3 regions of the Streptococcus sp. 5905 genome follow, and region 2 is predicted to be linked to each of the others. Evidence: riboswitches for the same ligand, from Rfam matches in the RefSeq annotation. Region 2 holds a riboswitch; each other region holds the start of a gene.
The links. A riboswitch is a leader RNA that binds a small molecule or an ion and turns the genes downstream of it on or off. The one in region 2 is predicted to bind thiamine pyrophosphate.
Positions count from the first base shown of each region.

Region 1: it holds a riboswitch for thiamine pyrophosphate, as region 2 does, so the genes downstream of both, HT680_RS08610 (ECF transporter S component) here and HT680_RS07235 (thiamine-binding protein) in region 2, are expected to answer to the same signal.
Region 3: it holds a riboswitch for thiamine pyrophosphate, as region 2 does, so the genes downstream of both, thiD (bifunctional hydroxymethylpyrimidine kinase/phosphomethylpyrimidine kinase) here and HT680_RS07235 (thiamine-binding protein) in region 2, are expected to answer to the same signal.

Region 1 covers NZ_VMLC01000007.1:25,013-31,068, forward strand. The annotation lists gene HT680_RS08600 (energy-coupling factor transporter transmembrane component T) at 1-82, opposite strand, end outside; gene HT680_RS08605 (ABC transporter ATP-binding protein) at 84-1,469, opposite strand; gene HT680_RS08610 (ECF transporter S component) at 1,470-2,030, opposite strand; TPP riboswitch at 2,189-2,277, opposite strand; gene lctO (L-lactate oxidase) at 2,426-3,562, opposite strand; gene HT680_RS08620 (amino acid ABC transporter permease) at 3,772-4,452, shown strand; gene HT680_RS08625 (amino acid ABC transporter permease) at 4,412-5,089, shown strand; gene HT680_RS08630 (amino acid ABC transporter ATP-binding protein) at 5,090-5,848, shown strand; gene HT680_RS08635 (cysteine ABC transporter substrate-binding protein) at 5,860-6,056, shown strand, end outside.
Region 2 covers NZ_VMLC01000003.1:331,671-337,726, forward strand. The annotation lists gene HT680_RS07215 (CtsR family transcriptional regulator) at 1-178, opposite strand, end outside; gene HT680_RS07220 (ABC transporter ATP-binding protein) at 297-1,025, opposite strand; gene HT680_RS07225 (ABC transporter substrate-binding protein) at 1,025-2,032, opposite strand; gene HT680_RS07230 (ABC transporter permease) at 2,070-2,828, opposite strand; gene HT680_RS07235 (thiamine-binding protein) at 2,791-3,081, opposite strand; TPP riboswitch at 3,155-3,257, opposite strand; gene polA (DNA polymerase I) at 3,361-5,994, opposite strand.
Region 3 covers NZ_VMLC01000007.1:17,727-23,782, forward strand. The annotation lists gene HT680_RS08560 (heavy metal translocating P-type ATPase) at 1-2,066, opposite strand, end outside; gene HT680_RS08565 (cupredoxin domain-containing protein) at 2,076-2,447, opposite strand; gene HT680_RS08570 (CopY/TcrY family copper transport repressor) at 2,458-2,853, opposite strand; TPP riboswitch at 3,038-3,136, shown strand; gene thiD (bifunctional hydroxymethylpyrimidine kinase/phosphomethylpyrimidine kinase) at 3,220-4,026, shown strand; gene thiE (thiamine phosphate synthase) at 4,059-4,691, opposite strand; gene HT680_RS08585 (hydroxyethylthiazole kinase) at 4,684-5,487, opposite strand; gene thiW (energy coupling factor transporter S component ThiW) at 5,487-6,011, opposite strand; gene tenA (thiaminase II) at 6,015-6,056, opposite strand, start outside.

The DNA of each region.
Region 1 (6,056 bases), on a different contig from region 2:
TCGAAGGAATGAAAGATGTTTCCAAGGATAAAATCAGCAAGAAAAGACTGATAATCGGTGTTGGGGTTGCTACTTTGATCATACTACCTCACCTCCCCTGTAATATTCCTACTCAGAGAACCGAGTGGTTTGCTGATTGTCACGTCTTTAATATGACGGAGACCCTCACTAGTCATCTCAATCCAATAATCAACCACAGAGATTAAGGGATCTAAACGATGGCTAATGATCAAAAAACTTCTTCCTTGATTTCTGTCCTCCAGAATCCACTGACAGAAATAATGACAAGCTCTATCATCCAAACCTGCAAAAGGTTCATCTAGCAAAATCACAGAAGCCTTGCTGGTTAAGATGGTCAATAGCTGAAGAATCTTTTGCTGTCCACCACTTAATTGATAAGGACTCTTATCGAGTGCCTGCTCCAAACTAAAAAATTGTAATGCTTGGAGAATCCGCTGATTTCTTTTTGAGTCTGAGCTATCTAATTGCAGTTCCTCTCGCAGACTGACTCGGATAAACTGCTTCTCAGCTTCCTGAACAACACCCGTCAGATCACGATACAAACTCTTTTTCTTTTTGAGAACCGATCCCTTCCAACTAATGCGCCCCTTATACTTTTGAAATTGAAGAATGGAGCGAAAGAGGGTTGATTTCCCGACACCATTGTCACCCAGAATACAGGAAATCCCTTGGTAAAATGTGAAATCCGCAATCGAAAAGAGGGGGCGATTCCCCAGTTCACAAGTCACACGGTCCATATGGAATAGTTCTGGACTAGAAGCAACTTCCTTTGAAGCAACCTGTGTCATCTCAGAGGTTGGGATTTGAAACACTTCCCTTAGTTGTCCGTCTCTCAGCTCCACCATATGGTCAATGTAGGCTCCATAGTCCGTTAAATCATGGTCGCACAGGATGACTATCTTCCCATTAGAGGCCAACTCTTTTAGAATCTCTAGGATCTCCAGTCTACTTTTTCGGTCAATGGAAGCAAAGGGTTCATCCAAGAGATAAACCCTAGGATTCATGGCAAAGAGAACAGCCAAAGCAGCCTTTTGTTTTTCCCCACCTGATAAGTGATGGATGGGACGGTGTAAGATTGTCTCGCAACGACATTGCCGGACCACCTCTGCGATTTTAGCATCAATCTCTTGCACAGGATGCCCGATATTCTCCAAGGTAAAAATCAGCTCCTCAAACAAGTTCTCCATGGTAAATTGATGATTGGGATTTTGAAAGAGAATGCCAATCGTCTGGACACGTTCGACGATAGAAAGCTGACTGACTTGGCTCCCATCTATCAGGACTTGGCCACTATAGGGCAAGGAACTGACTTTAGCAATGATTTGAAAGAGACTGGATTTTCCTGAACCACTGCTCCCAACTAACAAGGTAAAAGCTTGCGCATGAAAAGTAAAATCAATCGGCTCCGAAAAGATTGGGGACTGAATCCCCCGTAGTTCCAGCCCCATCTATGCCTTTCCTCCAGCTGCAAACTGATGATAGAGTTTGACAATGGTACGAACCAAGATGGTACAGAAGAAAAAGACAGAAATAAAACGAACCACAAGCAAGGAAAGGACAAAAGGAAGAGAAAAGGCATAGTAACCTAACTTAATGTATTCATAGACAAAGCTAAAAAGCGTAATCCCAATACTATTGGCAGTTAGAGAGAGCCAACTTTCATAGCGATTCTTGGTTACGAGAAAACCAAATTCACTTCCCAAACCTTGAACCAAGCCAGACAAAAGGGCACCTAAACCGAATTGGCTACCATAAAGGACTTCAGCAAGCGCAGCAAGCACCTCTCCAATTGTTGCACTTCCGACTCTTGGAACAAAGATGGCAGCAATGGGCGCAGCCATGCACCAGAGACCAAAGAGGATTTCATTGGCAAAGGCCTGCAAACCAAGAGGAGCCAAGATCAGGGTGAGGATATCAAATAGATAGCCTAAACCCACAAAAACGCCACCAAAAAAGATAGACAAGAAAGCAAGCAAGATAACATCTTTTAACTGCCATTTTTTCAACATAAAAAACTCCTTTTTTAAAGAAAATTGGGGCATTCAAAGAGAGCTACCAAAAGGCTTGCCGTCAAGCCTATCCTCTTTTGATAAACAAAAAAACTCCAATTACAAACGAGAATTAGAGTTTACCTTACAAGATTAGACAGTTCTTTTCGACATACGAAAAAAACCTTTTCACATTTCCCTTCGCCAGTCTTAACTGTATCAGGTTCAATGGGTATCATCTCAGCCTAAAGCACCCCAAATGTCTTTATTATTTAATTACTGGACCAGTATAACAGAATTTGAAAGCCCTAGCAAGATATTTGACCGGAAAATATATTTATATAGTTTCTGATAACGATTTAATCTTTCTATACACGAAGAAAAACCTCCACGTCAGGTGGAGGCCATCTTCTTTATCAATACAATTTCAAATCACGAGGATCGACTGGGAAGGTCGGATTGTATGGGTTGTGACGGAGTTTGAAGTGTTTGACATCCTCAATAGTCTGAGTTCCAGATAACTGCATGACTGTCTTCAATTCTGCATTCAAGTGCTCAAAGACTTGACGCACACCAACACTACCACCAAGAGCCAAACCATAGATCACAGGGCGACCAATAGCTACCAAGTCTGCTCCTGAAGCCAAGGCTTTAAAGACGTGTTGACCGCGACGAACACCAGAGTCAAAGACAATTGGCACACGTTTATCAACTGCTTCAGCCACTTCTTGAAGTGAGTCAAAGGATGCTGGTCCACCGTCGATTTGGCGGCCACCGTGGTTGGTTACCCAGATACCAGAAGCACCTGCGGCAAGAGAGCGTTCAACGTCCTCACGACACTGTGGCCCTTTCACATAGACAGGAAGACCTGAGTATGTAGCGATAAATTCGACATCGCGTGGAGACAAGCGTTGTTTAGCTGATTTGTAAACAAAGTCCATGGATTTTCCAGCACCTTCTGGCAGGTATTCCTCAACAATCGGCATGCCAACTGGGAAGACAAAACCATTGCGCTTATCAACCTCACGATTCCCCCCTACAGTTGCATCCGCCGTCAAGACAATCGCTTTGTAGCCTTCAGCCTTCACACGGTCCATGATATGGCGGTTAATCCCGTCATCCTTACTAAAGTAAAATTGGAACCAATGAGGTGTCCCTTGAAGAGCTTCCGTAATTTCTGGAAGGTCAACGGTAGAGTAAGAGCTGGTTGTATAAAGAGAGCCAAACTCATGCACACCACGCGCAGTAGCTACTTCCCCCTGCTCATTTGCCAATTTATGAGCCGCAACAGGTGCCATAATAATTGGTGAAGATAATTTTTCACCTGCAAATTCAATCTCTGTACTTGGATTTTCAACATTGCAAAGCGTATGTGGAACGATGAGTTTGTGGTTAAAGGCACGGATGTTCTCGCGTAAAGTGAAAGTATCCTCTGCTCCACTAGCGATATAACCAAAGGCAGCTTTAGGAATGACTTGTTGCGCCATTGGCTCTAAATCATAAGTGTTAATAAAATCTACAGGTCCTTCTGCATTGCTTGTTTTATATGACATAAAGTGTCCTCCTTATTAAGTAAGCGTTTACTTTTTCTTGCATAAACTATCTTACCTCTTTTTCAGAATCCTTTCAAAAAATTTGTCTGGAAATTTCAAATCACAGACATGATAAATATTTTCTATCATTGTGATAAAAAATATTTATTATCCAAATAAGCTTTTTAGTGCTACAATAACTTTATTATTCCTAGATAGGAGGTTCTCTTTTGGATTGGTCCATTGTTGAACAATATCTACCACTATATCAAAAGGCATTCTTTCTGACCCTACACATCGCAGTTTGGGGAATTATGGGATCCTTTCTTGTTGGTCTAATCGTTAGTATCATCCGCCATTATCGCGTTCCTATCTTTTCACAGTTAGCAACAGCCTACATCGAATTGTCACGAAATACGCCCCTTTTGATTCAGCTCTTCTTTCTCTATTTCGGGCTTCCCCGAATAGGAATTGTTCTTTCTTCAGAAGTCTGTGCAACTCTTGGCCTCATCTTTTTAGGAGGCTCCTATATGGCGGAATCCTTCCGAAGCGGACTAGAAGCAGTTAGTCAAACCCAGCATGAGATTGGCTTAGCTATCGGTCTGACACCAGTTCAGGTTTTTCGCTACGTAGTCTTGCCACAAGCTACCGCAGTGGCTCTGCCGTCCTTCAGTGCCAACGTGATTTTCTTGATTAAGGAAACCTCAGTTTTCTCTGCAGTAGCCTTAGCCGATCTCATGTACGTCGCCAAGGACTTGATTGGACTCTATTATGAGACAGACATTGCACTGGCCATGTTGGTAGTTGCTTATCTGATCATGCTGCTACCCATCTCGCTAGTCTTTAGCTGGATAGAAAGGAGGCTCCGCCATGCAGGATTCGGGAATACAAGTACTCTTTCAGGGAAATAATCTCTTGCGGATTTTACAAGGATTGGGAGTCACGATTGGGATTTCCATCCTCTCTGTCCTCTTATCCATGATTTTCGGTACGGTTATGGGAATCATCATGACCTCCCATTCTAGAGTCGTTCATTTTTTAACACGTTTTTATCTAGAATTTATCCGTATCATGCCTCAACTGGTTCTGCTCTTCATTGTTTACTTTGGTTTGGCTCGAAATTTTAATATCAACATTTCTGGAGAGACTTCTGCCGTTATCGTTTTTACACTCTGGGGAACAGCTGAGATGGGGGACTTGGTACGTGGAGCCATCACTTCCCTCCCTAAACATCAGTTTGAAAGTGGACAGGCACTGGGCTTAACTAACTTGCAACTTTACTATCACATTATCATTCCACAGGTCTTGAGAAGACTGCTGCCACAAGCTATCAACCTCGTCACTCGGATGATCAAAACGACTTCCTTAGTTGTCTTGATTGGGGTTGTGGAAGTTACCAAGGTTGGACAACAAATCATCGATAGCAATCGCTTGACCATCCCAACCGCTTCCTTTTGGATTTATGGAACCATTCTGGTCTTGTATTTCGCAGTTTGCTTCCCCATTTCCAAACTATCTACTCACTTAGAAAAATACTGGAGGAACTAAATGTCTGATACTATATTAGAAATCAAGGATCTGAAAAAATCCTTCGGAGATAATCCCATCCTCCAAGGACTTTTCATGGATATCAAAAAGGGGGAAGTTGTCGTCATTCTAGGACCATCTGGTTGCGGGAAAAGTACCCTACTTCGCTGTCTCAATGGCTTAGAAACCATTCAGGGTGGAGATATTCTTCTGGATGGCCAGTCCATTATTGGAAACCAGAAAGACTTTCACTTGGTTCGTCAAAAGATTGGGATGGTCTTTCAAAGTTATGAACTCTTTCCCCATCTAGATGTCCTACAAAACCTCATCCTAGGTCCTATCAAGGCTCAGGGAAGGAACAAGAAAGAAGTAACGGAGGAAGCTTTACAACTACTGGAACGTGTGGGTTTGCTCGATAAAAAAGACAGTTTTGCTCGCCAATTATCTGGTGGACAGAAACAACGAGTGGCGATTGTCCGTGCCCTGCTCATGCATCCAGAAATTATCCTCTTTGACGAAGTGACGGCTTCACTGGATCCAGAAATGGTGCGTGAAGTTCTCGAACTCATCAATGATTTGGCTCAAGAAGGGCGCACTATGATTTTGGTGACCCACGAAATGCAGTTTGCCCAAGCCATTGCAGATCGGATAATCTTCCTAGACCAAGGGAAGATTGCTGAAGAAGGAACGGCTCAAGACTTCTTCACCAATCCAAAAACTAAACGTGCTCAGGAATTTTTAAACGTCTTTGACTTTAGCCAGTTTGGCTCATATCTATAAAGGAGATTTTTATGAAACTACTCAAACCAATTCTAACTGTTTTTGCTCTAGCATTTGCCCTTATCTTTGTCACAGCTTGTAGCTCAGGTGGAAGCTCTGATGCTTCATCAGGAAAAGCAACTGCCAAGGCCCGCACTATCGACGAAATCAAAAAAAGCGGTGAACTTCGAATCGCCGTATTTGGAGATAAAAAACCTTTTGGTTATGT
Region 2 (6,056 bases):
TCTCAACCAAGTAACCTCTGCTTTCAGTAAAACGTGTCTTGATGACATAGTTGATCTGACTAGGCACAACCTGAAAGGTATCCGCCAGCTGACTCCGCTGCAATTCCACGATACCAGACTGGTCTAAAATTGCCTTGATATAGGCTTCGATATGATCTGATGTATTTTTAAATCTCATAGTAAATCAAACTCCTTCTTTGAACCTTGACTATCTTTGACTATTATACCGAAATTTTTGATTTTTTTAAAGGAAAAGGGAGCAAGTAAAGAATAATCTTCACCGACTCCCTATTTTTCTACTTATCTAATCCTAATTCTGCTAATATTTTTCGTTTGTAGGCAATCTTTTGAACTTCCTTGTCCTCAGTCTGAGACCAATCTAGTTTGACTTCAGAGACGATCTGTCCAGGCCGATTTTTTAGGATATAGATGCGATCACTGAGATTGAGGGCCTCCTCGATACTGTGGGTAATAATCAATGTCGTCAGCTGCAACTGTTTGTGAATCTCCAGATACCAAGCGTGAAGTTCCATCTTGGTCATCTCATCCAAGGCACTAAAGGCCTCGTCCAAGAGAAAGAGCTTGTGCCCGAAGAGGTAGGTGCGGAGCAAGGCCACACGCTGACGCATCCCTCCGCTGAGTTCATGAGGATACTTATCCCGTACAGCTGTCAGCTGGAAGGTCGCAAGGATTTCATCCGCTCGAGCAATAGCTTCTGCCTTATCGACCTTTTGGATCAAGAGGGGCAGGATGATATTGCCAAGCACCGTCTTGTGCTCCAAGAGCAGATCCTTTTGCAACATATAACTCACGCGCCCCTTGGGATTTTCCTCGCCATCAAGGACAATTCTTCCCGACTGGACCTCTAAAATTCCAGCGATTAGATTAAAGAGGGTAGTCTTTCCAACACCACTGGGACCTAGGATAGAGACCACTTCACCTGAAGTCACCTGCAGGTTGATATCCTCTAAAATCTTTTCATCATCGTAGGCATAGCTTACATGTTCTAGTCTAATTTCTGTCATTATTTTACAAATTCGTTAGTGAAGCCTTTGTCAGTCAAGTCTTCTTTTAGGATGCCATTTTCTTTATCCCATTTGTAGAAAGCATTCCAGCGTTCTGCATCAAATTGTCCCCATTTTCCCTTATCACTTGCGTATTCTTTTGACAAGTATTTTTGCGATTCGATGACAAAGTCACGTTTTTCCTTGAGTTCAGGGGCATTTTTGATGAGGATATCTGCAGCTTCTTCTGGGTGTTCCATAGCGTATTGGTAGCCTTTTTTGATAGCTTGGATGACTTTACGAGCTTCTTCTTTGTTGTTTTTGAGGTAGTCGTTGTTAGCGATGATGACTGGTGAGTAGTAGTCAAACTCTTTTACGTAGTTTTTCAAGTACATGAAGTTAGCATCTACGCCTTGAGATTTAGCAAGGATACCGTCCCAACCGTAGTAGATCCAAGCAGTGTCAAAGACACCATTGGCAATCGGTGTAATCGAGTTTGAGTCGTTGTTTGGTACTTTTTCGACCTTCTCAAAGTCCCCACCTTGTGATTCTACCAAGGTTTTCAACATAGCAAGTTCCGTTGGGTCATTCCAAGTTCCGTATTTCTTCCCGACCAAGTCTTTTGGACTGGTGACATTGTCAGATTTACGTGAGATGATTCCTGATGTATTGTGTTCAACGATAGCGGCAACGGCAGTAATTCCTGCTCCTTTTTCCAACTTCTTAGCCATGTAGTCTTGGAAATAGATAGCAAATGGTGCCTTACCATTGATCACCAAATCAGAAGAACTTTCTTCTGGTGGCAATTTCAAATCAACATCCACTCCAGCTTCTTTGAAATAACCTTTTTCCTTTGCTACATAAAGCCCTGTGTGGTTGGTATTTGGCGTCCAGTCTAGGATAAAGTCAATTTTCTTGAGTTCTGCTTCTTTGTTGTTCTTAGAAGCAGTTCCTTGACCACAAGCTACAAGCACAACAGCTACAAGAGCTGTTACAATCGTTAAAAACACTTTCCATGTTTTCTTCATTTTCATTTCCTCTTTTCTTTTTCAAAAACGCTCTATTTTAAGTACGTTTCCATTTAATCACATATTTTTCACTAATATCGACCAGCTTCATACCCAGAAGACTGATAAGCGACACCAGAATAATAATGGCAAACATGGTATCATACTGAAACAGTTTTTTAGACTGAATCATGTAGACACCAAGACCTTCAAAACCTCCCAACCACTCAGATACCACAGTTGTGATAAAGGCGTAGGAGACACTGACCCTCAGACCTGCATAAAAGTAGGGCAGGCTGACCGGGATTTTAAAATGCCATAGGATTTGCCAAGGCTTGGCCCGCATCAGACTAAACAAGGTCAGCATATCCTTGTCACAATGTCTAAAACCGTCCAAAATACTGACAATGATCGGGAAGGTTGTCGTCAGGATAATCAAGACAATCTTGGGCAAAATCCCATAGCCCAGCCACAAGACCAAGATAGGGGCTATCGCAATGGTCGGAATGGTCTGGACGACCACCATCATAGGATAGATGAGGTCATTGAGCCAAGCTAGACTATCCATGAGCACAGCCATGAGACAGGCAATCAGGACACCCAGAACTAGACCTAGTAAAGCCACTCTCAAGGTCGCCCAGCTATGGTGCCAGAGAAACTCTCTGTCACGAACAAAGGACTGGAGAATCTCAAGAGGAGTTGGCAGGATAAACTTGGGTAAAAGTTTGAATATTCCCGCTAACTGCCAGACCGACAAGACTCCGAGAAATCCCAAAAGACTAATCTGTCGTCTCATCATACTTTTCAAGTTTCTCATCAATACTTAAAATCTCTCCTACATTTATTTTGACATTGGCAAAGACATTATCTGCCTCCTGCCCGGCCACTTCAAGCGCTTCTTTGAGAATGCGCATGAGCTCATCAAACTCTCCTTCCAAAACCGTTTCAAAGGGTGTCACCACCATGGTCACGGACTTAGCTTGCAGATAAGCAATCACTTGATCGATAATAGCGATTCGATCAATCCCCTGTGATAGGGGCAAGACTTGCAAGGCAATGCTTGCTTTCATAAAAACCTCCTCTTCTCAGGTTTCCTTTTGACAAAAAGAAAAACCTTTACCATATATACGGAAAAGGTGCAGAATTCGACTAAGTATCCTTCCCTACGCTGGCATTACCCAGATCAGGTGCGGTCGAAGTTTAACACTTCCTCTCAGACTGTACACAGACTCCCGTATCTTATATGGAGATATAGTAACGCAAATACAAGGAAAAGTCAAGGAAACTGTTTACAGAAAACCATGAAAAAGAATTTGAAGCCAATTGCTCCAAACTCTTTCTTAACTTTCTTATTTAGCCTCGTACCAGGTTGCTCCTTCATTTTCATCTGCAATGAGGGGAACACTGAGCTGGATGGCTTCTTCCATGGTTTGTTTCACTAGAGCTTTAACGGCTGCTAGTTCTGATTTCGGAACCTCAAGGACGATTTCATCGTGCACTTGCAAGAGCATCTTGGTCTGATAGCCACCTTCAACTAGAGCTTTGTCTAGCTGAATCATAGCAATTTTGAGAATATCCGCCGCCGATCCCTGGATAGGGGAGTTAATGGCTGTCCGCTCCGCAAAACCACGAATGTTAAAGTTGCGCGAATTGATATCTGGTAGCTCTCGACGACGCTTGAAGAGGGTCTCTACATATCCCTTATCACGTGCCTCACGTACCACTTCTTCCATATAGTTTTTAATCCCAGGAAAACGTTCAAAATAGGTATCAATGTAGGCTTTGGCCTTCTTACGACTAATACCAAGATTGTTTGCCAAGCCAAAATCTGAAATCCCGTAAACCACTCCAAAGTTGACAGCCTTGGCATTGCGACGGTCGTTTGGAGTCACATCCTCAGGACGTTCAATTCCAAAGACACGCATGGCTGTCGAGGTATGGATATCAGCTCCCTCTTGGAAGGCTTTGATTAAGTGCTCATCCTTAGAGATATGCGCCAAAACTCGCAACTCAATCTGTGAATAGTCCGAACTGAGTAGTACACTATCCTCCCACTCTGGCACAAAAGCCTTACGAATGAGGCGGCCTTGTTCCAAACGCACAGGGATATTTTGGAGGTTTGGATCCACACTAGACAAACGCCCGGTCTGGGTCAAATCCTGCACATAGCGCGTGTGAATCTTGCCATCATCTAAAATCCAGTCCTGTAAACCGACCACATAGGTAGATTGAATCTTAGCAATCTGACGGTAGTCTAGGATTTTCTTCACGATCGGCGCAATAGGAGCTAGACGCTCTAGCACATCCACGGCTGTTGAGTAACCTGTCTTGGTTTTCTTGGTGTATTCTAGAGGAAGACCGAGCTTTTCAAAGAGAAGCGCGCCCAACTGTTTAGGCGAGTTGATATTAAACTCCTCACCAGCCAGTTCATAAATCTCCTGAGTTAGCTTTTCAATGACAAGTTCATTTTCAGCCTGCATCTCAAGCAAGGTCTCTTTCTTGACCGTAATTCCAGCGATTTCCATCTTGGCAAGGACAAAGGCCAGAGGCTGCTCCATGTCATAGAGGAGATCTAACTGTCCATGTTCACTGAGTTTTTCAAATAAAATAGGTTCGGTCTCAACCAATACAGCAACCTTGCGAGCCAAATGCTCCAAGAATCTCTCTCTCTCAGGGATGGTTTTCTTGACCCCCTTACCGTAGAAGGTCTCATCATCGATCATGTAAGTTTGACCATAAAGACTCGCAATGGTTGAAATTTCATTATTCTCGACAGTAGAGAGAAGGTACTTGGCCAAACGGCTGTCAAAAGCAGGGGCCTGCAAATCCACACCAAAACGATGCAAGAGAACTTTAGCCTTCTTAAAGTCATAAACTCTCAGAGGTGTTTTTTCTAGAAATTCCTTGAGAATCGGCTCCTGCAAGAGCTCAAGTTTATCTGTAGCATAAAGTTTATCCCCACAAGACCATGCAAAACCAACCAAGTCATCTGTATGGTAATTCTCACCAAAAAGCTCAAAGTGGAAGATAGAGTCAGCACTCAGCATGTCTTGGCTGACGTGGTCAACGATAGTGAAATCCAAACTTTCAGGCGCATCCGTTGATGAAACATTTAAAGCTTGCTTGAGCTGTTTGAAGCCCATCTCATCGTAGAATTTTCCGAGATTTTCCACATCTGGACCACTATAGCGCAAATCATCAAGGCCAATCTCAATTGGTGCCTGAGTCTCAATAGTCGCCAAGGTTTTAGACAGGAAGGCTTGTTCCTTATCGTTGATGAGATTTTCCTTCATCTTAGATGCCTTCATCCCATCGATATTTTCATAAATTCCCTCAAGCGAACCGTGTTCTAGCAAGAGCTTGATACCCGTCTTTTCACCAATCTTAGTAACACCAGGGATATTATCAGACTTATCCCCCATAAGAGCCTTAAGATCAATAAACTGAGCTGGGGTAATGCCCATCTTTTCCATAAGGTAATCTGGTGTAAAGGCCTCAAACTCAGCCACACCTTTCTTGGAAATCTCGACCACCGTATGCTCGTCCGTCAACTGGATCAAATCCTTATCTCCGCTAACGATTGTCACATCAAAAAAATCCTTCTCAGCCAAACGACCTAAGGTCCCGATGATATCATCCGCTTCATACTGGGGCAACTCATAATGGCGAATCCCAAGATGGTCTAACAACTCACGAATGAAGGGAAATTGCTCACGAAACTCATCTGGAGTTTTAGCACGGCCACCCTTGTAGTCTGCATACATCTCTGTTCGAAAAGTCGTCTTACCTGCATCAAAGGCTACCAAAACATGACTGGGCTCAACCCGCTCTAAGACATGATTCAACATGAGTTGAAAGCCATAGATTGCATTGGTATGAAGACCATTAGCATTTTTAAACCTATCCAGCTGCTGATAGAGCGCGAAAAAAGCTCGAAAGGCAACAGAAGATCCATCAATTAATAATAATTTTTTCTTGTCCATACACCCATTATAAAGGAAAGAGGGGAAAAATACCATAGGAAAGAATAGGCAAATGGTAGTGA
Region 3 (6,056 bases), on a different contig from region 2:
GCCCAGAAGAGATTGAGCAAGATACGATTGAAGGTTCTCTTACTCATATCAAAGGCTCGAACCACTCCTGTCAAATCATTGTGAGTAAGAACAATCCCTGCCGACTCAATAGCAATATCGGTTCCTGCGCCCATAGCAATCCCAACATCCGCTACACTGAGAGCGGGTGCATCATTGATACCATCTCCGACAAAGGCTACTTTACCAGCCTCTTGCAGTTGATGGATTTCATGAGCTTTTTCTTCTGGCAAGACACCAGCAATAACCTCTTCAATGCCAATCTGATCTGCAATGGCACGAGCCACGCCAGCATTATCCCCTGTCAGCATAACTGTTCGGAGACCACGTTTTTTCAGCTGATTGATAGCGAACTTGGCATTTTCCTTGGGAATATCTTGCAAGGCAAGCAAGCCTTTGATTTCATTATCAACAGCCAAGAACACAACTGTCTTAGCTTCTTTTTCTAGTTCTTCTAGTTTTTCTTGATAAGTGGTAGAAATATCCAAACCATCTAGCATTTTAGCATTTCCAAGCAAGACTTGTTTCCCATTGATTTGCCCTGAAACACCTTTTCCGTGTAGGGCTTGGAAATTTTCTACAGTATGAAGCTCAAGTCCTGCCTCACTCGCCCGCTTGACAATAGCTTGAGCCAATGGGTGTTGAGAGGCTTCTTCCAAAGAGGCAGCTAAGCCGAGCACTTCTGTCTCGTCGCCAATGATATTAGTAACAACTGGTTTTCCTTCCGTCAAAGTTCCTGTTTTATCAAAGACGAGAGTTTGGACTTTCTGGATTTCCTGTAAGACGGTTCCATTCTTGAGGAGAACCCCCATTTTGGCACTCCGTCCTGTCCCCACCATGAGAGCTGTTGGTGTTGCAAGTCCTAGGGCACAAGGGCAGGCGATAATCAAAACTGCCACCCCATAAAGGAGAGAGGTCACAAAACTAGCCTCTAGCAAGACAAACCAAATCCAAAAAGTTAAAATCGCTAAAATGACAACTGCTGGGACAAAAATCCCTGAAATCTTATCCGTCAAATCCTGAATCGGTGCACGGCTGGTCTGAGCTTTCTTCACAAAGTCTACAATCTGTGCCAAGACAGTCTCTGAGCCAACTTTTTCTGCTCTAAAAATAAGAGTGCCGCTGTTATTGATGGTAGAGCCAATGACGGTATCTCCAACCGTTTTGTCTACCGGCAGGCTCTCACCTGTCACCATGGATTCGTCAATACTGGACATACCTTCGACTACAACACCATCAACCGCAATCTTTTCTCCAGGTCGCACTCGAATCAGATCACCTACCTTGACTTGCTCCAAGGGAACTTGAACATAGCGATCATCACGCAAAACTTCTGCTGTTTTAGCTTGCAAATCCAGTAATTTCTCCACAGCTTGGGAAGTATTTTTTCGCATTTTCTCCTCAAAAACAGCTCCCAGAAGAACAAAGAAGAGGATAAATCCAGCACTTTCAAAGTAAACAGGGAGGCCAGCAAAGAGAGCAACTAGACTATAGAGATAGGCTACTAGGGTTCCCAGCGCCACCAAGGTATCCATGTTGGCATTGTGCTTTTTAAAGCTGGCCCAAGCGCTCTGGATATAAGGACCACCTGCCACTAGCATAATAGGCGTTGTGGCTAAAAAGGTGCCCCAATGCATGACTGGATGACTGATAGTCCCTGCCAACATCCCAATCATGAGGAAAACAAGAGGCAGGGTAAAGATGCTAGTAATCCAAAAACGTTGCAAAAGTGACAAAGATTTTCGCGTCTTCTCAACTACGGTATAGCTCCCCTTTTGCATCTTCATACCACATGAAAATTCATGTTGGCCCAATTCTTGAGGTGTAAAACGAATTGTCTTCTCTTCATCCACGCCGATTGGTTCCAAGATACCTTCTTCTTCAAAAAGAATTTCCTTGTAACAGTTTGAAGGTGTGGCACGATGAAAGGTGATCTCAGCTGGAATCCCTTTTTGAAGCTGAATGTGGGCTGGATGATAGCCTTTTTCAGCTCGGATATGGATTTTTTGAATGCCATTTTCTAGGCTTACTTTCACAATTTCAGTCATAGTCTCCTCCTACTCTACAATCATCTTGCCGTGCATCATGTTCATGCCACATGAAAAGCCAAACTCTCCAGCCTGCTCAGGTGTGATTTCCACTACATATTCTTCTCCCATTGGCAAGTCCGCATGCACTCCAAAGTCTGGAAAGACGATCTGATCCAGACAGGGTGAAGGATCTTTGCGATCAAAGATAATACGTGCTGGCACCGATTTCTTGAGAATAATCAACTCAGGCGTATAGCCCCCCATGACTTCCACTCGAATCTCTTGGTAGCCCTTTTTTTGCTGGGCCTTCTGTCCAGATTTTTCAGGCTTTTTGAAAAACCAAAACAAGATAAACGCGATAAGGGCAATACAAACAATGGTTACAATACTATTTAACATGACGTCTCCTTTACATACAATTACATCTGACTTCAGCAACTGCGCTAGCTTTTTTCTCAGAAATCACAGCTTCCAAGTCTTTCAAGTCAGCCAAAGTAAAATCACATTCGGCAATCAAATCAGCCAACAAGTTCTTAATCCTACGAGAACAAACCTTGTCTTTGATATCTTGGACAAGCAAGTTTCGACTTTGATCCAGAGTTAAAAGGGCTGAATAGATGAAGGACTTGCCTTCTTTTTTCCTAGTCAGGCACTCTTTCTCAACCAAACGAGCCAAAAGAGTTTGAATGGTCGACTTGGACCAGTCGAACCGCTCCGCCAGAACCCTGATCAAATCCGTACTGGTCTGCTCTCCTTGCATCCAAATAATCTTCATGACCTGCCATTCTGCATCTGAAATCTGCATAATCACACCTCCTAAATCTACATTTGTCAATTATGACTTTAAGTATACTCTCAAAATCTACATTTGTCAATTATAAATCTTCTTATTTCTTCGAAAAATAGAATTTTAATCATATTAAGGAGAGATTTGCAGTCAAATTTTACTATATAAACTATAAAAATATGCTATACTGAAGAAAAAAGAAAACAACCACTAGGGGTGCGTAAAGCTGAGATTAACGACTGTTAGATCCCTTTGACTCAATCTAGGTAATGCTAGCTGATGGAAGTGGAAATGATAATGTCGACTACCAGTCTTCTATTTCCTTCCTAAAACAGACTAGCTTGTTCTTAAGAATGCAAACTTCAGTTGGTTGGGAGGTTTCAGATGACTTATTTACCCGTTGCTCTAACCATTGCTGGAACTGACCCTAGTGGCGGTGCTGGCATTATGGCTGACTTAAAGTCGTTCCAAGCTAGAGATGTCTATGGAATGGCCGTTGTGACCAGTCTTGTCGCTCAAAATACCAGAGGCGTTCAATTAATCGAGCACGTCTCCAACCAAATGCTGGAAGCTCAATTGGAAAGTGTCTTTTCGGATATCAATCCTCAGGCTGTAAAAACTGGGATGTTGGCAACTACTGAAATCATGGAGATCATCCAACCCTATCTTAAAAAGCTGGACTGTCCCTACGTCCTTGACCCTGTTATGGTCGCAACAAGCGGTGATACCCTGATAGATACTAGTGCGAGAACCTATCTAAAAACAAACCTGCTTCCCCTTGCAACTATTATCACACCTAATCTTCCTGAGGCAGAAGAAATTGTTGGTTTCTCAATTCATAATCCAGAAGATATGCAACGTGCTGGCCGCCTGATTATAAAAGAATTTGGTCCTCAGTCTGTGGTAATCAAAGGTGGCCATCTAGAAGGCGGTGCCAAGGATTTCCTCTTTACTAAGGAGGAGCAATTTGTCTGGGAAAGTCCACGAATTCAAACCTGTCACACCCATGGTACTGGATGTACCTTTGCTGCAGTGATTACGGCTGAACTAGCCAAGGGGAAGACCCTTTATCAAGCAGTCGATAAGGCCAAGGCCTTTATCACAAAAGCTATTCAAGACGCCCCTCAACTCGGTCATGGTTCTGGCCCAGTCAACCATACAAGCTTTAAAGATTTTAAAAAAACTCTCTAGTTCCCGCAATAAGGAAATTAGAGAGTTTTTGATTAGGAAACAATGTCATCTAGCTTTGTTAAAAAGGCTTGCGTTTTTGCTTCAATATCTTCTGCCTGCATCAGATCGCGTACAATAGCTACTCCAGCTATACCCGTGTCGACAAGTTGGTCAATATTCTCTGACGTCAATCCTCCGATAGCAACTACTGGAATGGCGACTGTTTGGCAAATGGTTTTCAAGGTTGAAATCAGGGTGATGGGTGCATTTTCTTTGGTCGTAGTCGGAAAAATGGCTCCTGTTCCCAAGTAATCCGCACCCGATGTTTCTGCTTCGAGGGCTCTTTTAACTGTTTTAGCAGTGACACCGAGGATTTTTTTAGGACCCAAGACTTTGCGGGCAACCGAAACTGGTAGTTCATCGTCGCCTATATGCAACCCAGCAGCATCAACCGCGAGACAAACATCCAAACGATCATCGATAATCAAGGGTACTTGATAGGCATCTGTTATTTCCTTGACTTGTTTTGCCAGTTGATAGTATTGATTGGTAGTGAGATTTTTTTCTCGTAGTTGGATGATGGTAACACCTGAACGGCAGGCCGTCTCGACCTTTTTAAGAAAGCTTTCCAAGGAATCTTGGTAGCGATTGGTTACTAGATATAGTCTGAGTGCTTCTCTATTCATAAAAGTCTCCTTTGATAGCTTCTAGCCAGTTTTCGTCTCTTTTTAGAAGAGAGAGCTGATTGAGAGTTTGAAAGCGGAAATCTTCCAATCCCATTCCTTGGACAACTATTCTCTCAGCAGAAATATTAAGATAAGAAACCGCTAGACAAGAAGCTTCAAAGGTTGTCTTTCCTTGGCTTAGAAAAACGGCTGTCAAGGCTCCAACCAGATCTCCTGTCCCTGTTATCCAGTCCAATTCGTCACAACCATTTCCCAATATTGCAACCTGGTTCTCCGAAACGATGAGATCCTTGGGTCCAGTGACTAGGAACGACATACCAGGATAGGTCTGACACCAGTCTTTCAAGACTTGAAGCAAATCTTCAGTTTCTTGATCTTTAGCACTCGCATTGACCCCGACTCCGTGGTGTTTTAAACCAACAAGACTTCGAATTTCCGACATATTTCCTTTAAGGACTGTGGGCTTGTATTCTAAAAGATCTCTGACTAGTCCCTTACGAATGGGTGACGCTGATACACCAACCGCATCTACTACCATTGGGAGAGAAGCTTGGTTTGCATAAGTAGCTGCCATACGGATTGCTTTCTCCTTCTCTGCTGACAAATGCCCCAAATTGATGAAGAGAGCCTGGCTTTGCTTAGTAAAATCAAGAACCTCACGAGGGTCATCTGCCATGACTGGTTTGCATCCCAGAGCCAAAATGCCATTGGCCAGCATCTCGCAGGAAATCTCATTGGTAATACAGTGAATCAAGGAACTGGTTGCCAGAGGGAAAGGATTTGTCAATTTCTGCATCATTCTATCCTTTCTCCAAAGAAATATCCCTGCACTTTTTTAAAGAATTCCTGCTTGATCAAAAATCGAAAGGCAATAAAGGAAATCGCTGTACCGATCAAGGTTGCTCCGAAAAATCGAGGGGTGTAGATAAACCAGCTAAGCTTCGCCGCAGATCCTGTAAAGAGAACCATGACAGGATAGGAAACAATGGAACCGATAATACCTGTTCCCAAAATCTCTCCTAGAGCAGAATAGTGAAATTTCCGACCATACTTATAAAAGAGACCTGCAAGGAGGGCTCCGAAAGTAGCTCCTGTAAGAGCTAAAGGTGGAATCCCTTGAGTCGTCATACGGATAAAGGCTGTGACTGTAGCCATAGCTAAAGCATAAACAGGTCCCATCAAGATCCCTGCTAGGATATTGACTACACTGGACATAGGTGCCATCCCTTCAATTCGAAAGATGGGTGTAAGAACTACGTCAAGAGCAATCATCATGGATAAAATGGTCAATTTGTGAACTTGTAATTGGTGGTTTCTCATTTTCTATTTCTTCTCTTTTTCTAAGGACTGCAAATCACTCGTCCA